Ilumatobacter coccineus YM16-304: one gene and its partner. The protein of the gene in region 1 binds, or shares a complex with, the protein of each later gene. Links are inferred from orthologs where the notes say so. Each region holds a gene or a part of one and is shown on either strand. Other genes may lie near its edges.

Region 1 (15,145 bases):
TCTCGAGATGTGAGTGGGCCGAGCGGTGCCCGGCCGTTCGGACCTCAGGCGTCGACGAGCGGCGGGGGAGCGAAGCGCTGGCCGAGCACCGAGCTAATCTCTTCGCCGATGCTGATGATCTTGTGATCGGACCACTTCGGCCCGATCAGTTGCACGCCGACCGGAAGACCGTCGTCGGTGTGGCCGATCGGAATCGCCACCGACGGGAGGTGGGGCATCGTCGCCAGGCCGGCCCAGAACAGGATGCCGCGGTACGGCGCGTCGGCGCCGTTGACGCTGAACGTGCGTTTGCCGTAGGGGCGTTCGATGTCGTGAGGGAACGCGGCCACCGGAAGCACCGGCGCCATCACGACGTCGACCTTGTCGAACACGTCGGCCCACGCTCGTTGCGCATGCGCTCGCTGCTCGTTCGCCGACAACCAGCCTCGGTGCGACAGCGTCGTGTCGCGGGCGAACATCACGCCATCGTCGTCGACGACCGCGTCGGAGTCTCCCGCTTTCGCCACCAGGCTCTCCCACATGGCGCCGGGGATTCCTGGTGACAACGTCGAGTTGAGAAGCCGCATGTAGGTCCGATGGAGGTCGGCAGAGGCGATCGACGGACGGAGCTCGGGGTCGACCCGGGCGCCCTCGGTGGCGAGGCGACTGGCCGCTGCTTCGATGAGGTCCTTCACCGAGTTGTCGACGGGTGCCATCTCGTCGTCCGACCACACGCCGATGCGGAGGTCGGCGATGTCGGGCTGCTGTTCGAAGCGCGGGAGTTCGGCGCCGGGGATGCCACCGAACGCGGTGACCGAGTTGGTCAACACCTCGAGGAGCAGCCGGAGATCCCCGCACGATCGGCCGAGCGGTCCGAACACGCCGAGGTCGCTCGACGTGAGTGAGCCGGACGGACCGGGAATGTGGCCGCGGCCCGAGACCAGACCGTGGGTGGTCTTGATGCCGAACACGCCGTTGAGGCTGGCGGGTTGGCGGATCGAGTTGCCGATGTCGCTGCCGACTTCGGCCGTGGTGAACCCGCAGGCGACCGCCGCGGCAGCGCCGCCCGACGATCCGCCGGCCGTGCGTGTGAGGTCCCACGGGTTGTTGGTCACGCCGTAGACGTCGTTGTAGGTCTGGTGGTCGCCGGCCATGTACGGCACATTCGTCTTCGCCCAGACGATGGCTCCCGCCCGACGGAGCAGTCGGACGACGTCGGCGTCACGGTCGGCCAGGTGGTCGGCGTGTTGCGGATCGCCGGCTGCGGTGACGAGATCGAGCGTTTCGTAGCAGTCCTTGATCGTCATCGGCAGGCCGTGCAACGGACCGCACTTCTCGCCTGCTGCTCGCGAGTTGTCGGCTGCGGTGGCCTCGGCACGGGCTCGTTCGAGGTCCGTCGCCACGACCGCGTTGACGGCGGGGTTCATCCGCTCGATGTTCGCCAGCATGCCCTCGAGCAGTTCGACGCTCGACACCTCGCGCCGCTCGAGTGCCCGAATCAGTTGCACGGTGGTGGCGGTGGCGAGGTCGGGACTGCTCATGCGGCGAGCGTAGTGATCACCCTCGCGAGCCAGGAACCCACCACCCGACGGCGATTTCTGCCCAGGCTCGATGTCGTCGCGTGAGGGTGATTTTTGCCCAGGCTCGATGTGGTCGCGTGGGGGTGATTTTTGCCCAGTCCAAGTGTGGTCGCGTGGGGGTGATTTTTGCCCAGGCCAAATGTGGTCGCGTGGGGGTGATTTTTGCCCAGGCCAAATGTGGTCGCGTGGGGGTGATTTCTGCCCAGGCCAAATGTGGTCGCGTGGGGAGTTACTTTGCGGGGGTCGGGCGGCGCTCGCGGCCGCGGAACGTGCGCTTCCACGGGCCCTCGACGTCGCTCTGGCTGTCGCCGCTGATGTCGCCCTCGTCCCAGTCGCCGACCGGGGCGTAGTCGAGGTCGATCACCGCGAGAATGGTGTCGTCGTCGCGTCTGCGGCCCGACAGCATCGCCTCGATGAGTCCCTCCGGCTCGAGGCCGTGCGTCGAGATGGCCTGCTCGAACCGATCGAGTCCGTGGTCGATCGTCTCGTCACGGGTCTCGACGAGGCCATCGGAGTACATGGCGAGGGCCGAACCGAACGGCACCTCCACGGTGGCGGTGCAGCGCTCACCCTGCGGCAGGCCGATCAATGCGCTGTTCGCGCCATCGAGCCGTCGATATCCATCGGGCAGAACGAGCACGGGTGGCGGATGCCCGGCGCAGGCGTACTCCAGCGTGCGAGCATCCGGGTCGAAGACCCCGATCCACGCCGTGGAGAAGCGAATCGACGGTTCGATCTGGGAGAAGCCGTCGAGCTTGCTCAGCAGGCGTGCCGGCTCCGGATTGATCGCAGCCTCGAGAATCAGACCACTGCGCACGGCCACCATCGCCCGTGCCGATTTGAGGTCGTGTCCCACGATGTCGCCGACGCCGAACACGAGGCGGCCGTCTTGGGTCGGCCGCACGACATACCAGTCGCCACCGACTCCGACGTCTTGGATCGCGGCGTCGTACACGCCACGGACGCGGAAACCCTGACCGGCCATGGTGCGCGGCGGGAGAAGGAGCCCTTGGAGATCTTCGACGGTCTCCAGACGGCGCTTGACGTCGGCCGTGGCGATCGCCGCTTCGTTGGTCTCGGCAGCCACGAAGTAGGCGGTCATCGCGAACACCAGGAACTGCAGCTTCAGCGTGGTGAGTGCCGTCGAGGGAGCAAGACCCACGACCAGACCGTCGGGATCGGTCGACAGCGAGATTCCGACGATGATGGCGATGGCGATGCCGATCACGGCGACGGTTCGAACGTCGAACGAGGCGCCAGCGACGATCAGTGCGCCGAGCACGAGGAACATCAGTGGGAGATCGGTGGCGAAGAGCGTGATCGCCGTGCCGATCCACACACTGGCGAGCAGTATCAGAGCTGCTGGGCCGCGCCACGGCCGAGGGCCCGTCGTGGCGTTCCATGCCAGCAACGCGGGCGCGACCACCGCGACGCCGAGCGCATCGCCCAACCACCACTGCGGTCCGACCGAGGTGACCGGGGAGCCGAACTGCCACCACGCCGTGAGCGCGCCGATCACCGACGACACGAACGGGCCGATCGCCACGGCGGCAATCGTGAACACGATGAGATCCCGTCGGCGTCCGAGATCGGGCAACGTTCGAGAACCAGGGGAGCGATGCAGGAGGCGCCCGGCGACGATCGCCCCGACGAGCGGGCCGATGAAGTTGGCCGCGCTGAAGCCGAGCAGCGACGCCATGTTGTCGAAGCGACCGACGGTCAGTCCCGTGGTGATCTCGCCGGCGACGACCGCAGCGACGACGACGGGCCAATCGCGGCGCGGCAGCGCGAGGAAGGCGACGACCGTCATCCCTGCCGGCGGGAAGAAGACCGCGGAGAGTCCCGACGCGTTGATGGTCCACCAGGCGAGGCTTCCGCCGATGACATAGAGCGCGTAGACGATCAGGAACACGACGGGCGCTTCGATTCGTCGTGCTCGCAGCACGGGGTGTGCGTCCGTTTGCATCCAGGTCCTCCCTACGACACAGCGTACGGGAATCTCACCGAGGGTAGCGGTGCAAACGCTTGGAATCTCACTATTCGTGAACTCTGTCTCACGGTGACGTCGGTCCGTGGTGCGTGCGTCGCGGCGCCGTCCGTCGGCCGAGTCGCCGGGCAGGTGGCCGCGGTGGGCCGACTCGTCGCGTGCCGGGGCCGAATGCGAACGTGGGGGGATGGAGTTCCTGGATCCACGCGGTGTGCCGACTCGCGAGATGGAGTCGTACGATCTCACCACCGACCTGGTCGACGGCGACACCATCGCCCTGTTCGCCAACGGCTTTCCGGACTCGGTGGCCTTTCTCGAGCACGTCGAGTCGTCGCTCTCCCGAGAGCTGCCCGGTGTTCGCTTCCTGCACCTGAACAAGGGCAATGCGAGTGCGCTCGCCAGCCCGGAGCACCTGTCGACGATCGCCGACTCGTGTTCCGCGGTCGTGGCCGCCTACGGGCATTGAGGCAGCTGTACTTCCGGCACCGTGCGTGACGGAATCGAGGTGGCTCGTCGAGGTCGAGCAGCGGTCGCTCTGGTGACCGAGCAGTTCTGGATGCAGGGTGACTCCGTCGCCCGGTCGGCGGGTATGCCCGACATCCCGCGGCTTCGACTCCCTCACCCGGTGGCCGGCACCGGCCACGACGCGATGGGGCAGGTCGCCGATGCGTTCGCCCGACGCATCGTCGACGTGCTGCGTGGTGACGCACGTCCCGACAACGACGCGGTCGAACCGGCATGAGCGCGTCGATCATGACCGCTGCCGACGAGGCCGACGCGCTCGAGGTGCTGCATGCGTCGGGGTGTACCGACGGCCTCCCCGTGGTGATCCCGACTCGCGAACGTGTCGAGCGCCTCGTGCTCGCCTCCGGTCTCGACGGTGACACGCTGCTCGGTGAGATGGGCCCGGGTGGCGGTGCGGCGACGATCGAGAAGGTCGCCATCAACGCGGTGATGGCCGGGTGCCTCCCCGATCACGTTCCGGTCGTGGTGGCAGCGATCAGAGCGCTGTTGCAGCCCGAGTTCGATCTCGGCGAGATGCAGTCCACGACGCACAGCACCGCGCCGTTGACCATCGTCAACGGGCCGGTCGTCAACCACTGCGACATCGTCGGAGGCTTCGGCGCACTCGGCCCGGGGCACCGGGCCAACGCCTCGATCGGCCGTGCGATCCGGTTGTGCATGATGAACATCGGAGACGCTCGCCCGGGTGTGTCCGACATGGCCCTGCTGGGGCACCCGGGCAAGTTCGGTCTGTGCCTGGCGGAAGACGAACGGTCGTCGCCCTGGGAACCGTGGTCGCACACGCTCGGTTACGGCCCGGATGACTCGACGGTGACGATCCTCGGCGCTGAGGCACCGCACTCGGTGGTGTTCACCAACGACGCCGACGACCCCGATTCGCCGAACCGGTTGTTGCGAGCGCTCGCCGCCGTCATCGCCAACACCGGCTCGAACAACGCCAACTTCGGTGCAGGTGCCGTCGCCGTCGCGCTCAACCCCGAACACGCCGACGTGCTCGCCGGGGCAGGCATGTCGCGAGCCGACGTGCGGTGCGAACTCCAGCGACTCGCGGTGAACACGCGCGGCCATCTCCGGTCGCTGAACACGGGGTTCATCCGGCCCGGCGACGACGATGACCCGATCCACGCCGTGCGACGCTCCGACGACATCGTGTTGTTCGTCGCTGGTGGAAGTGGTCTGTACTCCGCCGTCTTCCCGTCGTGGGCAGCCGGAGCCCACCGCAACGCGGTGGTGCACGAGCTGGTCGTCACGGGGGAATCGTGCGAGATCCCGTGGGCGGTCGGAGCGTCGCCCGAGTAGCGCGATCGCGGTTCGGTCGTCGAGGCGATCGGCGTGTCGTCGCAGGTATTGTCGGTCGCACCGACGCCACCGGCACCGATGCCGCGGGCACCGCCACGAGATCGAGGACACCGTGACCACCATCATTCACCCGAGCCCGCTTCCCGACGTCGAGATCCCCGAGGTCACCATCACGCAGCACGTGCTGCGGCGGGCGGACGAACTGGCCGACCGAGTCGCGATCCGTGATGCGGCCGGAACCAGTTCGTACACCTACACCCAACTCTCCGCGGCGATCCACTCGCTGGCCGGCGGTCTGGCCGAGCGGGGTGTGCAGCCTGGCGTGGTCGTCGGACTGATGGCGCCGAACCTCCCCGAGTACGCCGTCGTGTTCCACGGCGTCGCCGTCGCCGGGGGAGCGGTCACCACGATCAACCCGACCTATGGGCCCGAGGAGGTCCGTCACCAACTCCAGGACGCCGGAGCGACGCTGCTCTTCACCGTCGGGCCGTTCGTCGACACCGCACTGTCGGCGATCGAAGGGACCGACGTGACCGAGGTGATCGTCATCGGCGACGCCGCACCGGGTACCACCGGGATGGCTGACGTCTTCGGTGAACCGATCGAGCAGGTGTCGGTCGACCTGGCCACGCACACCGTGGTGCTGCCGTACTCGTCGGGCACCACCGGGCTGCCGAAGGGCGTCATGCTCACGCATCGCAACCTCGTGGCCAACATCGAACAGTGCATCCACGCGATCAAGTACACCGACGACGAAGTGGCGCTCGCCGCCCTGCCGTTCTTCCACATCTACGGCATGCAGGTGCTGATGAACGGTCTGCTCGCCAACGGCGTCACCACCGTGTCGATGCCGCGATTCGACATGGTCGAAGCGCTCACCGCGGTCCAGGAGTTGAAGATCACCCGCTTCTTCGCCGTGCCGCCGATCATCCTCGGGCTCGCCAAAGCGCCGATCGTCGGCGACTACGACACGTCGTCGATCCGCCAGATCTTCTCGGGCGCTGCTCCGCTCGGCGCCGAACTCGCGGCCGAAGCCGCTGCCCGCCTCGGTTGCGAAGTGGTGCAGGGGTTCGGCATGACCGAGCTCAGCCCGGTGAGCCACTGCACGGTCGAGGGTGACTACCGGCCCGGCACGAGTGGGGTCACCGTGTCGAACACCGAGAGCCGCATCGTCGATCCCGACACCGGTGAGGATCGTGGGGTCGGCGAGCGCGGTGAGCTCTGGGTGCGCGGCCCGCAGGTGATGACGGGGTACCTCAACAACCCCGACGCGACCGCCGCCACGATCGACGACGACGGGTGGTTGCACACCGGCGACGTCGCGATCATCGACGAGTTCGGGCACATGACGATCGTCGACCGGCTGAAGGAGCTGATCAAGTTCAAGGGATTCCAGGTCGCACCGGCCGAGCTCGAAGCGCTCATCATCACGCATCCGAAGGTCGCCGACGTCGCCGTGATCGGTGTTCCCGACGACGAAGCCGGCGAGGTGCCCAAGGCGTTCGTGAGCGCGGTGCCCGGCGAGACGATCACCCTCGACGAGATCCAGGCGCTCGTCAGCGAGCACCTCGTGAGCTACAAGCAGATCCAGCAGCTCGAAGTGGTCGAGGCCATTCCGAAGAGTGCGGCCGGAAAGATCCTGCGCAAGGAGCTCCGCGGCCGCTGAATCGTGCCCCGACAAGATGATCGACGCCTGATGGAACGAGGTGTTGCGAGGCCGTCCGTCCGACTCTGATCGTGGCCGCGGCGCGTTCTAGGGTGACCTCCGACACGGGCCGGGGGGTCCGGGTCGGAGGCGCAGCAGGAGCTGTCGTCGTCTTCATCTGAACAGGGGAATTCACACATGAAACACTCATCACGGCGCACGTCTCGTGCGCTCGTTGCACTCGGCTGCGTCTTCGGGCTCGTCGCTGCGTCTTGCGGAAGCGACGACGACGGCGACTCGTCGGCGCCGGAGACCGCGGCCGAACAGGCAGAGGAATCACCGGCCGAGGAAACCGACGAGCCGGCGGAGGAGACCGACGCGCCGGCCGAGGAGACCGATGCGCCGGCGGACGAGCCAGCCGACGAGACCGACGAGCCGTCACCTTCCGGCGAGGCGACCGGTGAGCCGTTCCGGATCGGCGTGCAGAACCCGGAGGGCGACCCGAACGGCTCGTTCCCCGAGGCGTCGGCGGGCATTCTCGCAGCAGCGGAGTACGTGAACGCCGAGCTGGGCGGCCTCGGTGGTCGTCCGATCGAGATCGAGCTCTGCAAGAGCGTGATCTCACCCGACGACTCGCAGCGGTGCGCAAACGAACTGTCGGCGAGCGGCGTCGATCTCGTCATCTCGACGATCAACTTCTTCGGCAACTTCTACGAGATCTACCAGGGCTCCAACATTCCGGTCGTCGTCACGACGCCGGTGACGATCGCGGACTTCACCACCGAAGGAGCCTTCGCCATCGGCAGCGGTTGCCTCGGTGCGCACACCGCACTGGTCGAGTTCGTGACGAACCAGATCAACGACTTCGAAGGAATCACGGTCGAGCGTGTCGGCGTCCCGTGGGCCGACACCCCGCCGGGCGTCGTGTGCTACAACGACCTCGAAGCCAAGCCGCTCGACGTCATCAACGGCACCGAGCCGGGTGATTCGGCTCGCTTCGGTGAGCAGCCCGACCTGACGTACATCGGTGTGCCGGTCGCTCCGGCATCGCCCGACCTCACGCCGCAGGCGACCGAAGTGCTCTCGTTCGATCCCGACGCGATCATCTTCTCGGCCCAGGGCGCCGACTGCTGGAACCTCGTCGATGCGCTCGGTCGCATCGGTTGGACACCGGAGGAGACGCCGATGGTGATGTCGAACTCCTGCACGGACTTCGACGCCATGCGTGCCGCCGGCGACCTCGCGGTCGGTCTCTACATGATCGGCAACGTCGGCAGCATCCTGGCGAACCCCGAGGGGCTCACCGGCGATCACCTCGCCAACGTCGAGACCTACAACGAGAAGGCTCCGCAGTACGGCATGGCGCCGGAAGACATGACGAAGGGCTTCGGCGCTGCCGGGTTCGCGGCGATCATGAACATCTGGCAGGTCGCCAACGCCGTCGACGGTGACGTGACCGGCGATGCCATCGCCGAGGCGTTCAAGGCCACCGACGGCAGCACGCCGAACTTCGGTGGTGCGCCGCTCAACTGCGCCGGGGCGCCCGAGCCCTACGTTGCGGTGTGCGCTGCCGAACAGAGCATCGAGCGCTGGGACGGCGAGCAGCTGGAGACGGTCGTGCCGTCGATCTCCGGCGTCGACCTCGTCGCCGGAACCGAACTCCGTCCGGGCTGAACATGAGCTGACGGCAAACACGCCGACAGGATTCGATGCCACCTGCCTTCGTTCGCGAGGGCAGGTGGTGTCGCGTCCGGGGTCGGTTGTGTTGGCACGCCAAAGACGTCAGTTCGTCTGACGCTTTCCTGATCGAGGCCACGACATAGTGTGACACTCGACACGGACCGGGGGGTCCGCGTCGGCCAGGGCAGCACCAGTTGTCGATGGCTTCATCTGAACAGGGGATTCAACATGAAACATTCACCACGGCGTACGTCACGTGCGCTCATTGCTCTCGGGTGCGTCTTCGGACTCGTCGCCGCATCCTGCGGAAGCGACGACGACGCGGGCGGCGACCCGCCCGAGACTGCAGCCGAGCAAGTCGAAGAGACGCCAGCAGAAGAACCGGCCGAAGAGCCACCCGCTGAAACCGACGAACCCGCCGAAGAGTCGGCGGAAGAACCGGCCGAAGAAACCGATGAGCCGGCACCGTCCGGTGAAGCGACCGGCGAACCGATCAAGATCGGTGTGCAGAACCCCGAGGGCGACCCGAACGGATCGTTCCCGGAAGCGTCGCTCGGTATCCAAGCGGCCGCCGACTACGTCAACGCCGAGCTCGGCGGAATCGGAGGACGACCGATCGAGATCGAGCTCTGCAAGAGCGTGATCTCGCCCGACGACTCGCAGCGATGCGCGAACGAACTCGCTGCCAGCGAGGTCGAGATGGTCATCTCGACCATCAACTTCTTCGGCAACTTCTACGAGATCTTCAAGGGCTCCGACATCCCGGTCATCGTCACCACGCCGGTCACGATTGCCGACTTCACCACCGAAGGTGCGTTCGCGATCGGAAGTGGTTGCCTCGGCGCCCACACCGGGCTCGTCGAGTTCGCGACCAACCAGATCGAGGAGTTCGAAGACATCACCGTCGAACGAGTCGGTATTCCGTGGGCCGACACGCCTCCCGGCGTGGTCTGCTACAACGACCTCGAAGCGAAACCGGTCGACGTGATCAACGGCACCGAGCCGGGTGATTCGGTTCGAGCCGGTGAGCGCCCCGACCTGACGTACATCGGCGTGCCGGTCGCTCCGGCGTCGGCCGACCTCACACCGCAGGCGACCGAAGTGCTCGCGTTCGATCCGGATGTGATCATCTTCTCGGCGCAGGGCGCCGACTGCTGGAACCTCGTCGATGCGATGGGTCGTATCGGCTGGAGCCCGGAGGAGACGCCGATGGTGATGTCGGGTTCGTGCATCGACTTCGACGCGATGCGCGCCGCCGGACCGCTCGCCGAGGGGCTCTACATGATCGGCAACGTCGGCGGCGTGTTGGCCAACCCCGAGGGTCTCGAGGGCGACCATCTGGAGAACGTCCTGACGTATCGCGAGAAGGCGCCTCAGTACGGCATGTCGGAAGCCGACATGAACAAGGGCTTCGGGGCCGCCGGATTCGCAGCGGTCATGAACATCTGGGAGATCGCCAACGGCATCGACGGTGACGTCGACGGTCAGGCGATCGCCGATGCGTTCGCCGCGACCGACGGCAGTGCCTCGACGTTCGGCGGTGCGCCTCTCAACTGCAGCGCCGCACCGACGCCGTACGTTGCGGTCTGCGCCGCCGAAGTCAGCATCGAGCGATGGGACGGCGAGCAACTCGTCAACGTGATCCCGTCGCTGTCCGGTATCGACCTCGTCGCCGGTACCGAGTTGCGCCCGGGCTGATCGAGTTCCTGCGATGAGGTGACCTCGCGGTCAGCCGAACACCGACGCCGCCCGTTCTCGTGCTCGAGAGCGGGCGGTGCCGCGTTCGGGGTCCTGGCTGGGTCGTCGACGTTCGGGTGCCATATCGTCGGCTCCCGTGAGACGACGGACGATGACACGGCGCCACGTGGTGGCGTCGGGTGTCGCCGTCGTCGGGGCGGTGATCGCCGGTGCCGGCGCTCGGGCGACGACGCGACCTGCACCTCGGTTGTCTCGCGCCGGGACCCGGGCTCGTGTCGACCAGCCGGCCGTCCGCAACGGAGCGCCGATCGGAGCGACCGGCTGGTCGCGCAGCCTGCTGGGGACGAGCGTGGAGGGGCGTCCGATCGAGCGGTGGGACGCGCTGCCCGACCATCTGCCGACGAGTTCGCTCCGTCGGGTCGTGGTGATCTGCGGTATCCACGGTGACGAACGTGCCGCTGACGTGCTCGCCGAACGATTCGGCCGAGTCGAGGTGCCCGCCGACCTGCACCTGACCATCATCCCGCGCCTCAACCCCGACGGCTGGGAAGCCGGGACTCGCAACAACGCCAACGACATCGATCTCAACCGCAACTTCCCGTGGCGCTTCTTCGACCCGGAAGGTGGCGTCGAGGCCAACTCCGAGCCCGAGACGCAGGCGATCACGCGCATGATCACCGACGAACGTCCCGACCTCACGATCTGGGTGCACCAACCGCTCGGCTACACGGTGTCGATGCCCAACACGCCGGCGTGGTGGTCGGCGCTGTGGTCGGAGACCGTCGGCCTCGACCATCGCGATCTCGTGCTCGTGGGCGGCGGCGGAGAGAGCTGGTCGGCTCAGGTGGTGGGGTGTCGATCGATCCTGATCGAAGGGCGCCCGGACATGTCGAGCGACGAAGTCGACGCACACGGCAGAGCGCTCGAACGCCTGCTCCCGCACGTCGTCACGATCGGCTGAGCGACGTCACGATCGGCTCACGGCCGCTGGCGCGTCGACTCGCTTGGACGGCGACCTCTTGGCGCCTGTTGGCGCGATGTCAGCGGTTGGCTTTGGCGGCGAGCTTGGCGAGACGCTTGGCGGTCCGCCCGATCGGCTCGATGTTGCGGTGGTCGAGGTCGCCGACTTCGGCGCCGTTCTCGAACAGCACGCGGTAGCGCTGCCAGTTGAACCCGTTGGCCAGCAGCACCTTGCCCTCGGTGCCGACCGGAACCCCGTGGATCTCGGCGGTCGAGCGCACCTTGTCGTTGATCTTCAGGAAGATCTGACCCTCGTGCGGGGAGGCGAGCTTGTGCGGCTTCCAGTACTCCATCGCTGTCATTCTGTCTCGTTCCGGTGGCAAATGCACGATTTGGGCGCACGATCGTCCGAAACAGCCGTCGATCACGTCGCCCATTCGGGTCCGATGACGATCACGGGAGGGCGAATCACTCATCACAGATAGCCTCGGGGATCTGTGAAGAGCTCGGTTGAAGTCCTCGAGGACAACAAAGTCAAGGTGTACGTCGAAGTCGATGAGTCGGAGTTCGACAAAGACATCGACAAGGCATTCAAGGTGATCGCCAAGGAGGTGAACCTGCCGGGCTTTCGAGCCGGCAAGGTGCCTCGCAAGGTGCTCGAAGCCCGCGTGGGCATGGGGCCTGCTCGCGAGCAGGCGCTGCGTGACGCGGTGCCGAACTATCTCGCCCAGGCGGTCAAGGAGCACGACGTCGACCTGATCGCTCAGCCCGAAGTCGAGATCACCGAAGGCCAGGAATCGGGACCGGTCGAGTTCGACGCCACCTGCGAGGTCCGTCCGATCATCACCGTCCCCGGTTACAACGGCCTGCGCATCGAACTGCCGTCGGTCGAAGTGTCCGACGACGACATCACCGCCGCCCAGGAGCAGGAACTCGCTCGCGAGGCGTCGCTCGAACCCGTCGAGCGTCCCGCCGAGTCGGGTGACTTCGTCATCGTCGACATCGCCGCCGAACGCAACGGTGACGAGGTCATCGGCCTCAACACCGAAGACTTCTCGTACGAGATCGGCCAGGGTTGGGTCACCGACGACTTCGACGAGCAGCTCACCGGCGCCTCCGCCGGCGACGAGCTCACCTTCACCTCCACGCCGAAGGGCACCGAGGAGCCGGCCGACTTCGTGGTCAAGGTCCAGGTCGTCCAGACCCGTGAACTCCCCGAACTCACCGACGAGTGGGTCGACGAGAACATGACCGAGTTCGCCACCGTCGCCGAGTGGACCGAGAGCCTCCGTGAATCCCTCGCCGAGCAGAAGCTGAGCGTCGCCCGCCAGCAGGCCGGCACGAAGATCAACGATGCGCTCGCCGAGCTCGTCGACATCGACCCGCCGGAGTCGCTCGTCAACGCCGACCTCAACCAGCGGGTGCAGGGCACGATCCAGCAGTTCCAGTCGCAGGGCATCGATTTCGAGCAGTGGATGCAGGCAACGGGCCAAGACCCCGAGAGCTTCATCGAAGGCATGCGAGGCCAGTCCGAACAGGCCGTCAAGGTCGACCTCGCCCTCCGTGCGGTGGCCGTTGCCGAAGAGATCACCGTCGACGACGACGAACTCGAGCGCGAATACGCCCGCATGGCCATGCAGTACAACCAGAAGGCCAAAGACATCCGCAAGGCCTACGAGCAGAACGACGCCGTGCCCGAGCTGATCTCCCAGATCGTCAAGTCGAAGGCGTTCGACGTCCTCGTCCACGGCTGTGAGTACGTCGACGAAGCCGGCAATGCCATCGACGCCGACGCGTTGATCGGGCACACGCACGATCACGACGAGCACGACCACGACGCGGCCGACGAACCGGCCGCCGACGAAGCAACCACAGAAGCAGCTACCGCAGAGGACGCCTGATGGATCTCGAAGCACGCAACTACATGGTTCCCAACGTCGTCGAGCAGACCGCTCGCGGCGAACGCTCCTACGACCTGTACAGCCGGCTGCTCAAGGAGAACATCATCTTCTTGCAGACGCCGGTCGACGACACCGTCGCCAGCCTCATCGCGGCGCAGTTGATCCACCTCGAGTCGGAGAACCCCGACAAGGACATCAACATCTACATCAACAGCCCGGGTGGCGACATCACAGCGCTGTTCGCCATCTACGACACGATGCAGTTCATCAAGAACGACATCGCCACGATCTGTCTCGGCCAGGCCGCGTCGGCGGCTGCGGTCATCCTCGCAGCCGGCACGAAGGGCAAGCGTCTGGCGCTGCCGCACAGCCGTGTGTTGCTGCACCAGCCCTCGGGCCAGGTCGGCTACGGACAGGTCACCGACCTCGAGTTGGCGGCCAACGAGATCCAGCGTATGCGTGAGATCCTCGACGGAATCCTCTCGAAGCACACGGGCCAGCCGATCGAGCAGATCAACAAAGACACCGACCGTGACTTCGTCATGGAAGCGCAGGCCGCGCTCGAATATGGCATCATCGACGAAGTGATCTCCGCTCGCGAAGCGATCGATCGCGGCGGTCCGATCCGCTGATCGGACGGTCGAGTCGCACGAAACGGTGCGACACGGAGCTCCAGAACTGACAAGATCGTCACGGTCCCCACACGGCGCCGCCTCGTGAGGCACAATGTGAGGCCTGGCTCCGGCCAACGACGAACGACTGACGACGAGCGAGACTGAGGATTCAAACGTGGCGAAATTCGGTGACACCGGAGAACTGCTGAAGTGCTCGTTCTGTGGCAAGTCCCAGAAGCAGGTCAAGAAGCTGATCGCTGGCCCTGGGGTCTACATCTGCGACGAATGCATCGATCTCTGCAACGAGATCATCGAAGAAGAGTTGACCGAGACGGCCGACGTCAGCTTCGACAACCTGCCGAATCCACGTGAAGTGCGCGCCTACCTCGACGACTACGTCGTGGGGCAGGACGATGCCAAGAAGATCCTGTCGGTGGCGGTGTACAACCACTACCGCCGCATCGAGCACCAGAACGATGCCGGTCAATCGGTGGGCAAGGCCCGCGACGACATCGAACTGCAGAAGTCGAACATCTTGATGCTCGGTCCGACCGGTTGCGGCAAGACGCACCTGGCGCAGACGCTCGCTCGGCAGCTCAACGTGCCCTTCGCCGTCGCCGACGCCACCGCACTCACCGAAGCCGGGTACGTCGGCGAAGACGTCGAGAACATCCTGCTCAAACTGATCCAGGCGGCCGATTTCGACGTCAAACGCGCCGAGTCGGGCATCGTCTACATCGACGAGATCGACAAGGTCGCCCGCAAGAGCGAGAACCCGTCGATCACGCGTGACGTGTCGGGTGAAGGCGTGCAGCAGGCGCTGCTCAAGATCCTCGAGGGCACGCAGGCATCGGTGCCGCCACAGGGCGGTCGCAAGCACCCGCACCAGGAGTTCATCCAGATCGACACGACCAACGTGTTGTTCATCCTCGGTGGGGCGTTCGCCGGTCTCGAAGAGATCATCGAGAGCCGCATCGGTCACAAGGGCGTCGGCTTCAACGGCAATGTGCGCAGTCAGGTCGACCGCGACCCGGGCGAACTGTTCGCGCAGGTGCTGCCCGAAGACCTCGTCAAGTTCGGGATGATCCCGGAGTTCATCGGTCGTCTGCCGATGGTCGGCGCCGTGCGCAGCCTCGACAAGGAAGCGCTCGTGTCGATCCTCACCGAGCCGAAGAACAGCCTGGTCAAGCAGTACGAGAAGATCTTCAGCTTCGAAGACGTCGAACTCGAGTTCACCGACGACGGCCTCGATGCCATCGCCGACCAGGCGCTGCTCC
Region 2 (15,223 bases), 1.1 Mb from region 1 along the record:
GAGGACTTCGTCGAGCAGTTCGTCGACCTCGGCTCGATCGAACTCCCGCAGGTCGACGCGTTCGAGATGCTCGTCCTTCCACATGGCGGTGACGGCGGCCGGCACGTCTTCGCCGGTCCGGAGCGTGGCGACCAACACGATCTCGCGTTGCACGACCAATCGGTGGACCAACGCCGCGGCGTCGTCGTCGAGGAGTTGCGCGTCGTCGAGCACGATGACCGGACATGCCTCGGCGGTTCCGGCCGGAGACAGCGCGCTCAGGGGGATGGTCAACCCGGTCGGGGCGACGCGCAGCACGCTTCGTTCGGCGTCGAGCGCGTCGGCGATCTCACGGGCCAAGCGGGTCTTGCCGACGCCGGCAGATCCAGCGATGATGACCCCGCGCCCGGCGTCGATGTTGGCTCGACAGAGCTCGATCTCGGTCGCTCGTGCGACGAGCGGCCATTCACCTGTCGGCACCGACGGCTGGGCAGAGGTCACCTCGACACCCTATGAAACGGTGGGGGATCATTGCTCGGCTTTGCCGACGTGAGTAAGAACTACTCATGCGCGCGGCCACCATCGTCGGTCACCCTGGACCGAGTGGAAGAGTTCTCGATCGATGCGAGGTGGCGATGGGCCTGTTCAAACCGCTGAAGTACGAACGCGACAGCCAAGACGACGACGTGCGGGACGATGACGTGCGGGACGCCGTTGCGCCGGATGAGGAAGCAGCCGGCGACACCGACGAGAGGGCGAGCGCTCCGGACGACCACGATGCCGGCCCGGCCACGTCGCCGTCGGACGGCGCATCCGAGTCGATGGTCGGTGACGACTCGTGAGGCGATCGGGCATCACCGCGCTCGCCGCTGCGTTGGTGCTCGCCGCGTGCGGCGGTGGCTCCGACACTGCGACCGACGGGCCGAGCGACACCGTGTCGGTCGCGCCGCCGACCACGACGGCCGACGCCGACAGCGATGGCGACACCGATGGCGTGACCGACACATCTCCCTCGACGACCGAGCCGTCGCCGACGACGAGCACCACCGTCGCACCCGCTCCCGAACCGATCGACTTCTCCAAGGAACCGTTCGTCGTGTTCGCGCCGGTGCCTCCGCGACCCGACGGTGCTCCCGCTTCGCTGCCCGACGGCCTCGACGACTTCCACGCGCTCTTCGACGAGGACGCCCCGTGGTCGGAGGCACTCGCCTCGCTCGACGGCTTCAAGATCCACAGCTGGATGATCCGCCACTACCTCACCGATGCCGAACTCATCCGGATCGCCGGCTTTCTCGAGCGACACGACATCGCGTTGATCATCGAGGCCGAACCGCTCGACCCGCCCGATCCCGCCGAGTGCGATCACATGGAGTCGTACGAAGGCCCGTACGAGATCGAGAACGCGGCCCGCTTGCGCGACCTCGGGATCACGCCGGCGGCGTACGCCATCGAGCAGCCGTTCTCGTACGGTCATCGCCTCGACACGCCGGGTGCGTGTCGTTACGAACTCGAGCGGGTGCTCGACGAGGTCGTCGCCTGGGCCGGTGAGTTGCGGGCGATCTTTCCCGAGGTCGCCATCGGCTCGATCGAGGCACTCTGGGATCGCCCGACGACCACGCCCGACGACTTCGCGATCTGGATCGACGCGTACACGGCGGCGATGGGTGAGCCGCCGGCGTTCCAACACGTCGACGTCAACTGGGCCATCCCCGGTTGGCCGGAGACCCTGCGCGGCATCGAGGAGGTCGTGGAGTCGCGAGGCGTGCCGTTCGGTCCGCTCTACAACGGCTCGGGGCAGGCGACCAACGACGAGTGGATCGCGCAGACGATGCAGCACATCTCGACCTACGAGCTGATGCACGGCGGTACGCCGGGCCACGTCACCATCCAGTCGTGGAACTCGCAGCCCGATCGGGGACTCCCCGAGACCGAGACCTCGGCGATGACCCACCTGATCAATCGCTACGCCGGTGCTCGGCCGACGTTCGAGGCCACCGTGGCCGACGGTGTCGTCGCAGGGCGGGTCGTCGACCAGGCCGGTGAGCCGATCGGCGGTGTTCCGGTGCTCGTCGAGACGCTGGCCGGGCCCGGAACGCGCCAGCAGTTGGTGCTGTCGGGCGAAGTGCCTGTCGACGTGACCCAGGCGTTGCTGATGCTGAGGGTGAACGTCGAGGACTCGTTCGACGTGGCCGCCGACGTCACCATCCACTCGATCAGCTACATCGAGTCGGAGTCGGCCGATGGCGCGAGCGGGGCGAGTCTCGTCCCCAACGGTTCGTTCGCCGACGGTCTCGACTCGTGGGGCGTCTACGACGACAACGAAGGCAGCGTCACGGCGGTCGGCGACGACGGCGACGGCGCGATGCGAGTCTCGGCAGCGCTCGGCGCCCGCGTGCTCGTCGACGGGCCGTGGTTCCCGGTGACGCCGGGTGCCGACTACGACGTGATCGTCGACGTGACGGTCGCCGACGCTTCGTCCCATGGAGCCATCGGACTCGGATTCCTCGACGGCGACGTCGAGACCCAACGGGTGGTACTCGACGTCCGAGCCGACGACCAGGTGCTCGGCAGCACGGTGTCGGATGGCGCGGGCGCCTTCACGGTGGAGTTCGATCCGGCGATGCTCGGCGTCGGTGCCACGGTGAGCATCGACACCCCAGGCGACCTCACCAGGTGGCCGGCGTCACACGACGTCAGTTGAACTGCCGTTCTTCGAACCGCTCCGGTTCGTCGCCGGGCCACCCGCCGTACCGCGAACACCCACAGTGATGGCGTGATCATCGCCAGATGGCGGTCGTCGGCGGGCTGTGGCAGGAGGTGTGGCACGTGACACGCAGCGGTGTGCTCTCACTCAGCGTGCGAAATACCTGTTCAGATCCGCTCAATTTCGACCGATGACTAGGGGATGACGAATTCGTTGGCACCTCGGCTCGACGCTCCCGTGCTCGCCGACCACTTCTCTCCGGAGGGGGTCGAGCGACTGGTCCGAGCGGTTTCCCTCTCGCTCCGTGACGGTGTCGTCGTCCAGCGAGGGTCCGGCGAGTTCGTCTGGTTCAACGCGGTCGCGTGCCGGCTGCTGCGTATGACCCCCGAAGAACTGCAGAGTCGACCGTCGAAGAGTGAGTTCTGGCAGGCCGTCCACCCGGACGGGTCGCCATACCCGGGCGATGAACATCCTGGGCCGCTCGCGATCCGGACCGGGACGCCCGTTCGCGGTGCGCTGATGTGTTTGCGCACCGGCGACTACGACACACGATGGGTCTCGGCCGATGCCACTCCGATCACCATCGACGGTGAACGCCTCGCCGTGGTCATCTTCACCGACATTACCGACGAACGCGCCGACCGCGAAGCGCTCGTCAGCGCCATGGCCGAACTCCAGCAGCTGCTGTTGCAGGAGAACTTTCCCAAGAACGACATCGTCAACTTCGCCGCGCGATACCGATCGGTCGGCATGTCGACCTCGCTGGGCGGCGACTTCTACGGCGCCTATCAGCACTCACCGCGCCGGCTCGGCTTCTTCATGGGCGACGTCTGCGGTCACGGCATCGGCTCGGCCTCGCTGAGTTCGGTTGCCCGCAACACCATGCGAGCGATCAGCCCGGTCGTCGACAACCCCAGCCTGATCTTGAGCGAGCTGCACCGCCTCGTGCTCGACGAGCGCCCCGACACGTTCCTGACCGGACTCGCCGGCTACGTCGAGCAGACACCGAGCCGCGTGCAGCTCCGCCTCGCGATCGGTGGGCATCCGTCGCCCATCCTCGTGCGCGACGGACGAGCGACGTACATCGGCCACGCCGGACCGCTCGTCGGCATGGTGCCCGACGCGCCGCGACCGCTGTTCGAGTGCGAGCTCCTGCCCGGTGACCGGGTCATCGCGTACACCGATGGCGTGCTCGACTCCGCGACACCGCGACTCGACGGCGACGAACTGCTCGCCGCCGTACCCGCACACGGCGACATCGACGACACGCTCGATGCGTTGATGCGTCTGGCCGACGCCGATCTCATCGCCGCCGACGACACCGCGCTCCTCGGATTCGAGGTGCTGTGATGTCGACGCACCCACGTGTGCTGTTCGCAGCGCACCACACCACGTCGACGGACGCCAGCGTTCGTCGCCACATGAACATGAGTCCTGAACTCGGGAGGTTTGGATGATTGAACGACTGATGCCGGAGATGCCGGAGACACCGGCCAGGCCCGCCGCGTCGACCGACGTGGCGGCGCGCCTCGCCACCGATCTGTCGGAGGAGTTCTTCAACGACCTCGTGCTCGGGGCACAGCTCGGCACGTTCACCGCGGCCGACGTCCGCACCAAGGTGCTCGATCGCGTCCGCGCGACGCTCGACGTGCCCGACGACGGTGCGACGCGAGCCTTCGTCACGCTCCAGCCGATCGTGCACCTCGAGAGCAATGCGGTGATCGGCTACGAAGCCACCGTCGCGTTCAGTCACGAAGGCCCGGGTGCCGTGAGCGAGATCGAGCGTGGCGCGACGCGCAGCGCAGCGATGCAGATCGACGCGGTCCGCGCCGCCCTCGGCCGAATCGACGAAGTGCCGAGAGGCCAGTTCCTCGCGGTGAAGGTGTCGGGTGCCGGGCTGCAGCACGATTCGCTCGCGCCGACGCTGCTCGCCGCCAACGTCGATCGGCTGGTCGTGGAGATCTCGGAAGGAACCGCCGCCGACATCGGGACGGTTCGCGAAGGCATCGACTCACTCGCTCGCATCGGCGTTCGTTCGGCCATCGACGGCGCAGGCGTGGGTCTGTTCCGTGGCGCGTCGCTCTACGAGGTGTCGCCGGCGCTCCTCAAGATCGATCCGTCGATCGTCGACGGCTGTGCCGAAGACGACGACAAGCGAGTCCAGATCGAGAAGCTGATCGCCATCGGTCGTCGCCTCGGCGCGCTCGTCGTGGCGAGCGGGGTCGACACGCGTGAGTCGCTTGCTGCCGTGTTCCTGCTCGGCGTCGACGCGGCACAGGGAAGTTGCGTGCAGACCAACGATGTCGTGGTCAGCGCGACGGCCGGATGGTCGGAGTCGCGAGTCGAATCCGACGAGGCGTCGGAACGCCAAAACACCGAAAGTGTTTTTTCTCTCACTAAAAGTGTTTGAGATGTTCGAGGTCGGGGAACACCCTGACCATGGACATGATCATCAACGGTGTCGCCGTCATCATCGCAGTCTCCGTGTTCGCCACCTTCGTCGGCCAGGTCCTCGCACCGCTTCGTCGCAGCGCCCTGTGGGCCGCTCCGGCAGCAGCGCCCATGGCCCCACGGATCAGCACTCCTGCTGCGGCGCTCTCCGCTGAGATCATCGAACTCGACGATCACCGCCGCCCGGTGACGTCGACGGTTGCGCAGCCGATCGCCGCCTGACCGCCAGCAGCATCGCTGCCATTTGCAGAGAGCCCGGGCCTCGGCCCGGGCTCTCGCCGTTTTCGCTGTCTTAGCCGTGGCATCCGCCGATGCGGTTGGTCGGCGTTGGATCGCGCGACGCGTTGCGCGATCGGCGGCGACTCCATAGCATTGCGGGGTCCTTTCAACGGGGAATCCGTCAGTCGGCCGTTGTATGGCGGGCGCACATCCCGTGCGCTCAACTCACCAGATTTCTCTGCCGGATCGTGCACTGCTGCGCTTCCCAGGCCCCGAGAACGACCTGAACGAACGAGGTTTCGTACATGCCAACCATTCAGCAGCTCGTCCGTCAGGGACGCAGCTCGAAAGTCACCAAGTCGAAGACACCGGCGCTCAAGGGCTCGCCCCAGCGTCGTGGGGTCTGCACCCGCGTCTACACGACCACCCCGAAGAAGCCGAACTCCGCGCTCCGCAAGGTCGCTCGTGTTCGCCTCAACTCCGGTATCGAAGTCACCGCCTACATCCCGGGCGAAGGCCACAACCTGCAGGAGCACTCGATCGTGCTCGTCCGCGGTGGCCGTGTTCGTGACCTTCCCGGCGTTCGCTACAAGATCATCCGTGGCACGCTCGACGCCGTCGGCGTGAAGAACCGCAAGCAAGCCCGCAGCCGCTACGGCGCCAAGAAGGAGAAGTGACCAATGCCTCGTAAAGGTCCCGCTCCCCGCCGCGATCTGGTCGCCGACCCGATCCACCACTCCGTTGTCGTCACGCAGCTGATCAACAAGGTCATGCTCCACGGCAAACGCTCCATCGCCGAGAAGATCGTCTACGACGCGATGGACATCATCCAGACCAAGCTCGAAGGTGACGAGCAGGCGATCGACACGGTCAAGCGTGCGATCGACAACTGCAAGCCGCCGCTCGAGGTCCGCTCCCGCCGTGTCGGTGGCGCCACCTACCAGGTGCCGGTCGAGGTCCGTCCTCGTCGTGCGACCACGCTGTCGATCCGCTGGATCGTCGACTTCAGCCGTGCCCGTCGCGAGAAGTCGATGGCACTGTGCCTCGCCAACGAGCTGATGGACGCCGCCAACGGTCTCGGCGCCGCGATGAAGCGTCGCGACGACATCCAGAAGATGGCCGAATCCAACAAGGCATTCGCTCACTACCGCTGGTGATGCCGGTCGCTCTCAGCGAGCGATGAACACATCCGAATCAACGAACGCCCCGGGCCTCGGCTCGGGGCGTTCGTCGTTGTCGGGGCGCTGCGAGGGTCAACTGGCCGTTGCGGCCTGAGCCATCGCCGACGCATCGCGGCGGATCCGCTCGAGGAACGCAGGAGCGTCGGCGGCTTCGTCGGCAGCTCGCGCGAACCACCGGCGGGCGCCGACCGCATCGCCGAGCAGCCCGGCGAGGCGTCCGAGCGCATGGCTGGCCGGACCCCAGTACGCGCCGCCCCCGCCGTACGTGCTGATGACGATGTGCTGACCGGCGTACGGCTCGAGCATCGGCGCCAACGCCGTCGCCGCATCGCGGTGGCCGATGCTGGCGGCCGCGTGTGCCAGCGTCGCGAGCGCCAGCGAACGAGTGGTGTCGTGTGGCAGGTTGCCGAACTCGGTGGCGATGAACCAGTCGATGCTCGACATGGCGAGTGCATCGTCGCCGCTCTCGGCGGCGCACAGCGCGAGCACCGCCCGGTAGGCGGGGATCTCCGGATGGGAGTCGACTGCGGCGGCGATCAGATCGATCATCTCGTCGGCGCGGTGCTGGAGCAGGCGAATGTTGGTGAGGTTGACGCCGAGGGCCGCGACGGCCCCGCCCGACTCCCCGCCGATCGCCATCGTCTCGACGGCCAGGCGTTCGGCCTGTTCGATGTCGCCGTCGTACACCGCGACGAGCACTCGCCATCCCGATGCCGCCCAGGTGAGGTAGGGATCGTGGTGGCCGTGAAGTGCCCGATCGGCGGCGTCGAGTGAGGCGACCGTTCGACGAGCGCGTCCCGCCCGGAGTTCCTCCTCCGCTCGGTAGATGTGCGCCGCGATCACGGTCTCGACGCCCACTTCCGATTCGTCGAACGACAGGACGCGGTCGATGTCGGCCAGCCGCTGCTCGAGGTGCTGCGGAGCGAGTTGGGCGTACCGGTTGCCGAGGAGCGCAAGTGCGAGGGCGCGCGGCCGCACCGGATCGAGTCGCTCGATCCGCTCGACCGAGGCAGCGAGCAGACGAGCGCGTTCGTCGGCGTCGCCGGTGAGGAGGAGCGCGAAGGCCAACTCCCGCTCGAGCCCGCTGCGGAGCTCGGCGAGATCGGGGGAGTCGTCGTGGTCGGGGCCGAGCGCATCGAGCGCCGACCTGACGAGAGCGATGCGCTCTTCGTCGCTGGCTTCGGTGTCGGCGCCTCGGCCGGCCCGACCGGCGAGATCGAGCGTTGCCCGGCCCTGGAGTTCGACGAGACCGAGCCGGGTTGCGATGTCGATGGTGGCGTGCAGGCTCGCTGTCGCTTCGGTGAACTGTTGGAGTCGCAGCTCGGCTCGGCCGCGCATGGCGAGCAGTTCGGCGCGTTCGGCGTCGGGTGGATCGGTGTCGAGTGCGAGCCGGATCGACTGGTGCGCCGCGGACCACGCGCCGTCGCTCAGTTGTGCCGTGCCCGCCGCGATCGCATGGCGGCGCACCTCGTCGCCCGACCGCCCGCCGCGGTGGAGGTGCAACGCCAGCGAGGCATGCCACTCGGTGGGATGCATCGAGTCGGGGTCGGCTGCGATCGACGCAGCGATGCTCGCATGTCGGCGCCGCGCTCGGGCGGGACCCAACATGTCGTAGACCACGTCGCGGACGACGACGTGAGCGAACCGCAGTTCGCCTGGTCGGTCGGTGCCCGCGACCACGCCGCGAGTGACGAGATCATCGAGCACGGTGTCGACGACGTCGACGTCGACCCCGGTGCTCGCCGCAACGAGGTCGGCATCGAACTCGCGTCCGATCGCTGCGGCGGTCTGGATGACCTGAGTCGTCAGGTCGTCGAACTCCTCGAGTCGGTTGCGGACCCAGTCGGTGAGCGCAGTCGGAATCGAGGCCGCGTCGATCCGCTCGCCGCGTCGGCTCGCGACGCGTGCGATCTCGCTCGCGAACATGGGCAGGCCGGCGGTTCGTCGATGGAGCAGGTCGAGGTCGTCGCTCGCGGTGGCGGGCACCGCCCACGCCGTGATGAGGTCCTCGACTTCGTCTCGCTCCATCGGGGCGAGCTCGACCACCGTGGTGTCGACTCGACGATCGAGCAGGCCGGGCGTCGACAACTCGCCCGAGCGGTGAGTGGTGACGAGGAGGAGCGGCCCCGATGCGGCCTCGATCGCGTGGGTCAGCAGGCGGAGCGAATCGGTCGGGGTCCACTGCAGGTCGTCGATGCACCAGATCGTCGGTGTCGACGCGATCGATGCCACCGCGGCGTCGACGCGGCGCTGGAGTTCGATGCCGACGTCGCTGTCGGTGGGCGCGACGGTCGTCGCCGCCGGAGAGGCGCCGACGACGTCGGTCAGCGCGCCGAGCGGGCGGTCGTCGTCGACTCGTTCGCGAGAGACGATGACGGTCGGTGCCGGGGTTGCGGTCGCGGTGGCGGATCGAACGAACTCGTCGACCAGCCGGGTCTTGCCGATCCCGGCCGGGCCGCGCACGATCGCGAGACGTGGCGACCCGCGCTCGACGACCGCGGCCCACGTGGCGGCGAGATCGTGGAGCTCGGTGTCGCGGGAGACGAACGGATCGTCGCCGTGCGGGTGGATGCGTGCGTGGCTTCGCTGGCCGGTGTGCGGAGTGGTCGACACCCCGGCGAGCAGCTCGGCTTCGAACGCCTTCAGCTCGGTGCCCAGCTCGAGCCCGTAGTCGGCGAGCGAACGCCGTGCCGATCGGATGCTGGTGAGCGCATCGCGGCGGTGTCCGAGCGCCGACTGGGTCGCAGCGAGCAGATGCCACAGGTGTTCGCGGTCGGGATGCGCGTCGGTGAGCTGGCGGGCGGTTGCGAGTGACTCGGGAGTCGGGTGCGCGAGCGCGGCTCGGACCTGCGCCTCGAGGGCCGCCTCCGACTGGCCGTCGATGCGTGCGCGGAGATCGCGCACGTCTTCGGTGTCGGCCAGATCGCCCAGCGGCGTGTCGCCGGCGTCGCCGTCGACGTGATCGACGACGACCGCGTCATCGAGGGCGTAGCCGTCGTCGATGGTCTTGACGATGCCGGGCGCGGTTCGACGTATGCGTCCGATGTGGTTGTGCAGCGAGTTGCGAGCGTGCTGTGGGGCGCTCGATCCCCAGACCCGATCGATCACGTCGTCGAGGTCGGCCGGGCGTGGGTGGCTCGCAGCGATCGCGGCGAGCACCGACCGCTCGCGAGGCCGCAGCGCCACTGGCTCACCGGCGATGGTCAGACGCGTGCGGCCGCGTGTGGTGATCGCGGCGTCGACCTGTTCGCCCTGCACACGACGGACGTCGTGCCCCTCCGCACCCATGTCTTCACCATACGACAACGCTTCGAGTGGAGGTCGGGCGTTGCTGACCCTGCCGGTTTCGTGTGACGCCTGTCTCGTCGTCGGGTACTGTGTGATCGGCGGGCCCGCACGAACGCACGAGCAGACAGGGGACCAACCATGAACGTTCAGTCGATTCTCTCCGTGAAGGGGACCGAGGTCGCGACGATCACACCCGAGACGTCACTCGCCGACGCGGTTGCCATGTTGCGCGATCGCGGGTTCGGTGCGTTGGTCGTGAGCGTCGACGGAGCGTCGATCGACGGCATCGTGTCGGAGCGCGACATCGTGCGCGCGATGGCTGCGCACGGAGCATCGACGCTCGGTCACGACGTGGCGAGCTGCATGTCGGGCAACGTGCTCACCTGCACCGTGTCCGACACGATCGATCACCTCATGTCCATGATGACCGAGCGGCGCATCAGGCATCTCCCGGTGCGTGACGACAACGGCAACATCGCGGGGATGATCTCGATCGGTGATGTGGTGAAGTTCCGCCTCGGTGAGCTCGAGCGCGAGAACCATCAGTTGCACGACTACATCCAGGGCAACGTCCAGTAGTAGCTCCATCGAGTCGTGCTGGTGACGGTGAGACGGTGAGATGCTGACATGGTGTCGCTGATGAGGCTCCGCCGGCAGGCCCCGCCGCTGCGCAAGCCGTGGGAACTCGAACCGATCCGATCGGTCGATCGTGATGGCGCGGCGCTCACGGTCGGCGTCCTCGTGTACCGCGGCGTCACGAGCGCCGAGATCGACGAACCCGTCACGCTGCTGGCCGACCGGTTGGCGGCGCGCACGGTCCTGGTCGCCGCGGTCGCCGGCGAGTTCCATGCGGTCGAGCCGCCGCGTACGGTCGTTGCCGGCTTCGATCCGTCGACCGCGCCGCCGATCGACGTGTTGGTCGTCCCCGGCGGTCTCGGCTGGAAGCAGGTGATCGACGATCCCGCCATCAGAGAGTGGCTGCGAACTGCCGCCGCCGATGCTCGGGCGATCCTCGCCATCTCGACGGGGAGCCTGCTCCTCGCGTCGGTCGGCCGCCTCGAGGGGCGCGAAGCGACGGGCCACTGGCTCGCCGAAGACGAACTCGCCGCGCTCGGCGCGACCGTGCGGTCGTCGCGCACCGCGTCCGACGACGCCGGGCGAGTGGTCACCGCGTCGGGGGCGTTGGCGGCGATTCCGGTGATCAACGAGCTCGCCGATCACGCCCGCTGGGCCCAGTTCCGGCCGTGAGGCCGAGGCTCGAAGGTCGGACACCGCGATCGTGTGCCGATGTGCCGATGTGCCGATGTGCCGATGTGCGGCGTGGCGGTCAGCGCATGCGTCGAACCACCGGCACCGACGCGACGATCCACGCGTCGGTCGCCGTGAGTCCGATCCGTTGGAACAGCCCGTTCGCGTCGACGAACAGGCTCAGTGCGAGTGCGATGCCCGAGATCGCACCGAGCACGATGCCGGCCACGGCCAGCACCCGTTCTCCTGCAGCGAGCAACGGCCGTGCCGCGATCAGCGGCAGCGCAGCGAGCGACACGTAACCCACGGCCGCGGCGAGCCCGTGCAGTCGGTCGACGAGGTCTGAGTGGTCGAGGGGGAGTGCCGCGACGAACAGCGTCGCGACCCCGGTCGTGAGCGCGGCGATCCATGCCGGCGACCGCCAGGTGGCACGCAGTGACGCGGCGTACAGCGCGACGGCGACGCCGAACACGACCATGCCGGCGGTCATGACGGGGCGGGTGTCGGCGCCGACCGCGGCGAGCTGGCTGATCGCGTCGTCGACCGACGAGTACTCCCGGTCGGTGACGGCGGCACCGATCACCCACGCGGCGATGAATCCGCAGGGCCCGACGACACCGAACCACGCTGTGCTCCGGGTCATCGCGCCAACCTAGCTCGGCTCGCTCGGAAGGTGCCCGGACGGTGACTCGCACCGACGTCGCGCGAAACCCGCGAAACACGTGTCACGGCAGTTTGCGCCGGACATTCCGGCGGTACACTCGAACGCCGTGCTTGCGCGCAATGTGCAGCACACCGTGCCCCGGATCGTCCGGGTTGCGTAGCCCCTTGAGAGTAGAAGAGACGTAGGGAAGTAGTACACCCATGGCCAAGCGAGAGTTTCCACTGGAGCGCACCCGGAACATCGGGATCATGGCGCACATCGACGCCGGTAAGACCACCACGACCGAACGCATCCTCTACTACACCGGTAAGAGCTACAAGATCGGTGAAGTCCACGACGGCGCAGCGACCATGGACCACATGGCTCAGGAGCAGGAGCGTGGTATCACCATCACGTCCGCTGCCACCACCTGCGTCTGGGACAACCACCGAATCAACATCATCGACACGCCGGGTCACGTCGACTTCACCATCGAAGTCGAGCGCTCGCTCCGCGTGCTCGACGGTGCGGTCACCGTCTTCGACTCGGTCGCCGGCGTCGAGCCGCAGACCGAGACGGTGTGGCGTCAGGCCAACACCTACAACGTGCCCCGCATGTGCTTCGTCAACAAGATGGACCGCATCGGTGCCGACTTCTACCGCACCGTCGACATGGTCGTCGAGCGTCTCGAAGCCAACCCGCTCGTCATCCAGCTGCCGATCGGCGCGGGTGGTCCCGAAGCCGTCAAGGCCTTCGAAGGCCTCGTCGACATCGTCCGCATGAAGGCCCTCGTCTGGCGCAACGTCGACGAGAAGGACCTCGGCGCGACGTACGAGATCGAAGACATCCCCGAAGACATGGTCGACATGGCCAACGAGTACCGCGAGGCGATGATGGAGACCATCGCCACCCAGGACGAGGCGCTCATGGACGCCTACCTCGAAGGTGAAGAGATCTCCGAAGAGGCCATCAAGGCCGCCATCCGCAAGGGCACGCTCGCGTTCGACTTCGTCCCGATCCTCTGTGGTTCGGCGTTCAAGAACAAGGGCGTGCAGCCGATGCTCGACGCCGTCGTCGACTTCCTGCCGAGCCCGCTCGACATCCCGCCGGCCCACGGCACGCTCATGCGTGGCGGCGAAGAAGTCGACCTCTACCGCAAGGCCGACGTCAAGGAGCCGTTCGCGGCGCTGGCGTTCAAGATCGTTGCCGACCCGTTCGGCAAGCTCACCTACTTCCGCGTGTACTCCGGCGAAGTCGCCAAGGGCGAAGAGGTCTACAACTCGGTCAAGGAAGATCGCGAGCGCCTCGGCCGCATCCTGCTGATGCACGCCAACCAGCGTGAAGACCTCGAGGTCGCCATGGCCGGTGACATCGTCGCCGGTCTCGGCTTCAAGAACGTCACCACCGGTGACACGCTCTGCGACAAGGACGACCCGATCGTCCTCGAACGCATGGAGTTCCCCGAGCCGGTCATCCACGTCGCCATCGAGCCGAAGACGAAGTCCGACCAGGAGAAGCTCGGCAAGGCGCTCAAGTCGCTGTCCGACGAGGACCCGACCTTCCGCATCCGCTCCGACCACGAGACCGGCCAGACGGTCATCTCGGGCATGGGTGAGCTGCACCTCGAAGTGCTCGTCGACCGCATGCAGCGCGAGTTCAGCGTCGAAGCGACCGTCGGCAAGCCGCAGGTCGCCTACCGCGAGACGATCACCAAGGAAGTCTCCAACGTCGAGTACCGCCACATCAAGCAGTCCGGTGGTACCGGTCAGTACGCCGTGGTCAAGATCGACATGGCCCCGAACCCCGGTGGCGGCTTCGAGTTCGAAGACAAGATCACCGGTGGCCGCATCCCGCGTGAGTACATCGGCCCGACCGCTCAGGGTCTCGAAGCAGCCATGGACAACGGCGTGCTCGCCGGCTACAACACCGTCGACGTCAAGGTCTCCCTGGTCGACGGTTCGGCACACGACGTCGACTCCTCCGAGATGGCGTTCAAGATCGCCGGTCAGCAGGCGTTCCGCAAGGCTGCCGAAATGGCCAAGCCAGTGCTGATGGAACCGATCATGAAGGTCGAAGTCGTCACCCCCGAGGACTACATGGGCGACGTCATGGGCGACATCAGCAGCCGTCGTGGCCGCATCGGCCAGATGGAAGCACGCGGCAACACCCAGGTCGTCAACGCGACCGTCCCGCTGTCGGAGATGTTCGGTTACAGTACCGACCTCCGTTCGCGCACCCAGGGGCGTGCCACGTACACGATGCAGTTCGAGGAGTACCAGCAGGTGCCCGCCGCAATTGCCGAAGAGATCATCAAGCGAGTCCGCGGCGAATAGTCGCAGACCGATCACCCGTTCTTTGAAAACCCACGAAGTCATTCCGACAAAGAGAGAAGCAATCCAATGAGCAAAGCAAAGTTCGAGCGGAACAAGCCGCACGTCAACATCGGCACCATGGGCCACATCGACCATGGCAAGACCACCCTCACGGCTGCGATCTCGAAGACGTTGTCTGATCGTGGTCTTGCGGATTTCACCGATTTCGAGGGCATCGACAAGGCGCCTGAGGAGAAGGCTCGTGGTATCACGATCTCGATTTCGCACATCGAGTACGAGACGGAGAACCGTCACTACGCGCACATCGACATGCCGGGTCACGCTGACTACATCAAGAACATGATCACGGGCGCGGCGCAGGTTGATGGTGCGATCCTGGTGGTTGCTGCGACTGATGGTCCGATGCCCCAGACGCGTGAGCACGTGCTGTTGGCTCGTCAGGTTGGTGTTCCGTACATCGTGTGTGCGCTCAACAAGTCCGACATGGTCGACGACGAAGAACTGTTGGAGCTCGTGGAGCTCGAGGTTCGTGAGTTGCTGACCGAGTACGAGTTCCCGGGTGATGATGCTCCGGTCGTGCATGTCTCGGCGCTGAAGGCGCTCGAGGGTGATGCGGATGCGCAGGAGAAGGTCATGGAGCTCATGGCTGCGTGTGATGCGTCGATTCCGAACCCTGAGCGTGATCTGGACAAGCCGTTCTTGATGCCGATCGAGGACGTGTTCACGATCACGGGTCGTGGCACGGTCGTGACGGGCAAGGTCGAGCAGGGCATTGTTCACACTGGTGATGAGATCGAGATCGTTGGTTTGCGTGACACGCAGAAGACGACGTGTACGGGTGTGGAGATGTTCCGCAAGCTGCTCGATGAGGGTCAGGCTGGCGACAACATTGGTGCGTTGCTTCGTGGTATCGACAAAGAGGACGTGGAGCGCGGTCAGGTGCTGTGCAAGCCCGGCAGCATCACGCCGCACACGAACTTCGATGGTCAGGTGTACATCTTGACCAAGGACGAGGGTGGCCGTCACAAGCCGTTCTTCAACAACTATCGTCCGCAGTTCTTCTTCCGGACCACGGACGTGACCGGGACGATCGAGTTGCCGTCGGGTACCGAGATGGTGATGCCTGGTGACAACGTCGAGATGACCGTCGAGTTGGGTAAGCCGATCGCGATGGACG

Evidence for each region.
Region 2: the proteins of tig (region 1) and rpsG are in contact, whole or in part, in a crystal structure (PDB 3GTY), measured with the Thermotoga maritima proteins. The link is inferred for Ilumatobacter coccineus YM16-304 from one-to-one orthologs. Residues at the interface, in WP_004081061.1 of Thermotoga maritima: Glu122, Val124, Val129, Leu130, Tyr133, Glu188, Gly259, Ile262, Tyr263, Glu266, Ser270, Glu273, Gln274, Glu277, Arg308, Gln311, Ile312, Ser315, Tyr316, Glu325, Arg329, Arg336, Leu363, Phe366, Trp367, Arg373, Leu377, Arg381, Leu384, Glu387; in WP_004081843.1 of Thermotoga maritima: Lys34, Lys52, Lys55, Glu59, Arg62, Gln63, Glu66, Asn67, Lys69, Val71, Arg95, Ala109, Lys110, Lys111, Gly112, Arg113, Pro114, Glu117, Glu121, Ile124, Ala125, Tyr127, Asn128, Asn129, Thr130, Gly131, Lys135, Asp139, Arg142, Met143.

What each region holds. Positions count from the first base shown.
Region 1 is NC_020520.1:2,022,444-2,037,588, forward strand. The notes cover bases 11,190-14,052. They hold tig (trigger factor), read left to right. Parts: upstream 11,190-11,850; coding sequence 11,851-13,254; downstream 13,255-14,052. Other genes in these bases: YM304_RS22310 (M14 family zinc carboxypeptidase), read left to right, coding at 11,190-11,354; YM304_RS09160 (hypothetical protein), read right to left, coding at 11,434-11,706; YM304_RS09170 (ATP-dependent Clp protease proteolytic subunit), read left to right, coding at 13,254-13,886; clpX (ATP-dependent Clp protease ATP-binding subunit ClpX), read left to right, coding at 14,044-14,052. Outside these bases: YM304_RS09110 (hypothetical protein), read left to right, coding at 1-13; YM304_RS09115 (amidase family protein), read right to left, coding at 45-1,520; YM304_RS22305 (PP2C family protein-serine/threonine phosphatase), read right to left, coding at 1,789-3,525; YM304_RS09135 (hypothetical protein), read left to right, coding at 4,285-5,370; YM304_RS09140 (AMP-binding protein), read left to right, coding at 5,483-7,036; YM304_RS09145 (ABC transporter substrate-binding protein), read left to right, coding at 7,214-8,689; YM304_RS09150 (ABC transporter substrate-binding protein), read left to right, coding at 8,924-10,393; more of YM304_RS22310, read left to right, coding at 10,545-11,189; more of clpX, read left to right, coding at 14,053-15,145. UniProt on the Bacillus subtilis protein: Involved in protein export. Acts as a chaperone by maintaining the newly synthesized protein in an open conformation. Functions as a peptidyl-prolyl cis-trans isomerase.
Region 2 is NC_020520.1:908,276-923,498, forward strand. The notes cover bases 4,831-7,771. They hold rpsG (30S ribosomal protein S7), read left to right. Parts: upstream 4,831-6,033; coding sequence 6,034-6,510; downstream 6,511-7,771. Other genes in these bases: YM304_RS04065 (EAL domain-containing protein), read left to right, coding at 4,831-5,093; YM304_RS04070 (hypothetical protein), read left to right, coding at 5,123-5,356; rpsL (30S ribosomal protein S12), read left to right, coding at 5,659-6,030; YM304_RS04085 (AAA family ATPase), read right to left, coding at 6,607-7,771. Outside these bases: YM304_RS04045 (helix-turn-helix transcriptional regulator), read right to left, coding at 1-480; YM304_RS04050 (hypothetical protein), read left to right, coding at 615-821; YM304_RS04055 (hypothetical protein), read left to right, coding at 818-2,680; YM304_RS04060 (PP2C family protein-serine/threonine phosphatase), read left to right, coding at 2,885-4,033; more of YM304_RS04065, read left to right, coding at 4,137-4,830; more of YM304_RS04085, read right to left, coding at 7,772-9,822; YM304_RS04090 (CBS domain-containing protein), read left to right, coding at 9,961-10,401; YM304_RS21950 (DJ-1/PfpI family protein), read left to right, coding at 10,462-11,070; YM304_RS21955 (DUF998 domain-containing protein), read right to left, coding at 11,150-11,713; fusA (elongation factor G), read left to right, coding at 11,935-14,046; tuf (elongation factor Tu), read left to right, coding at 14,113-15,223.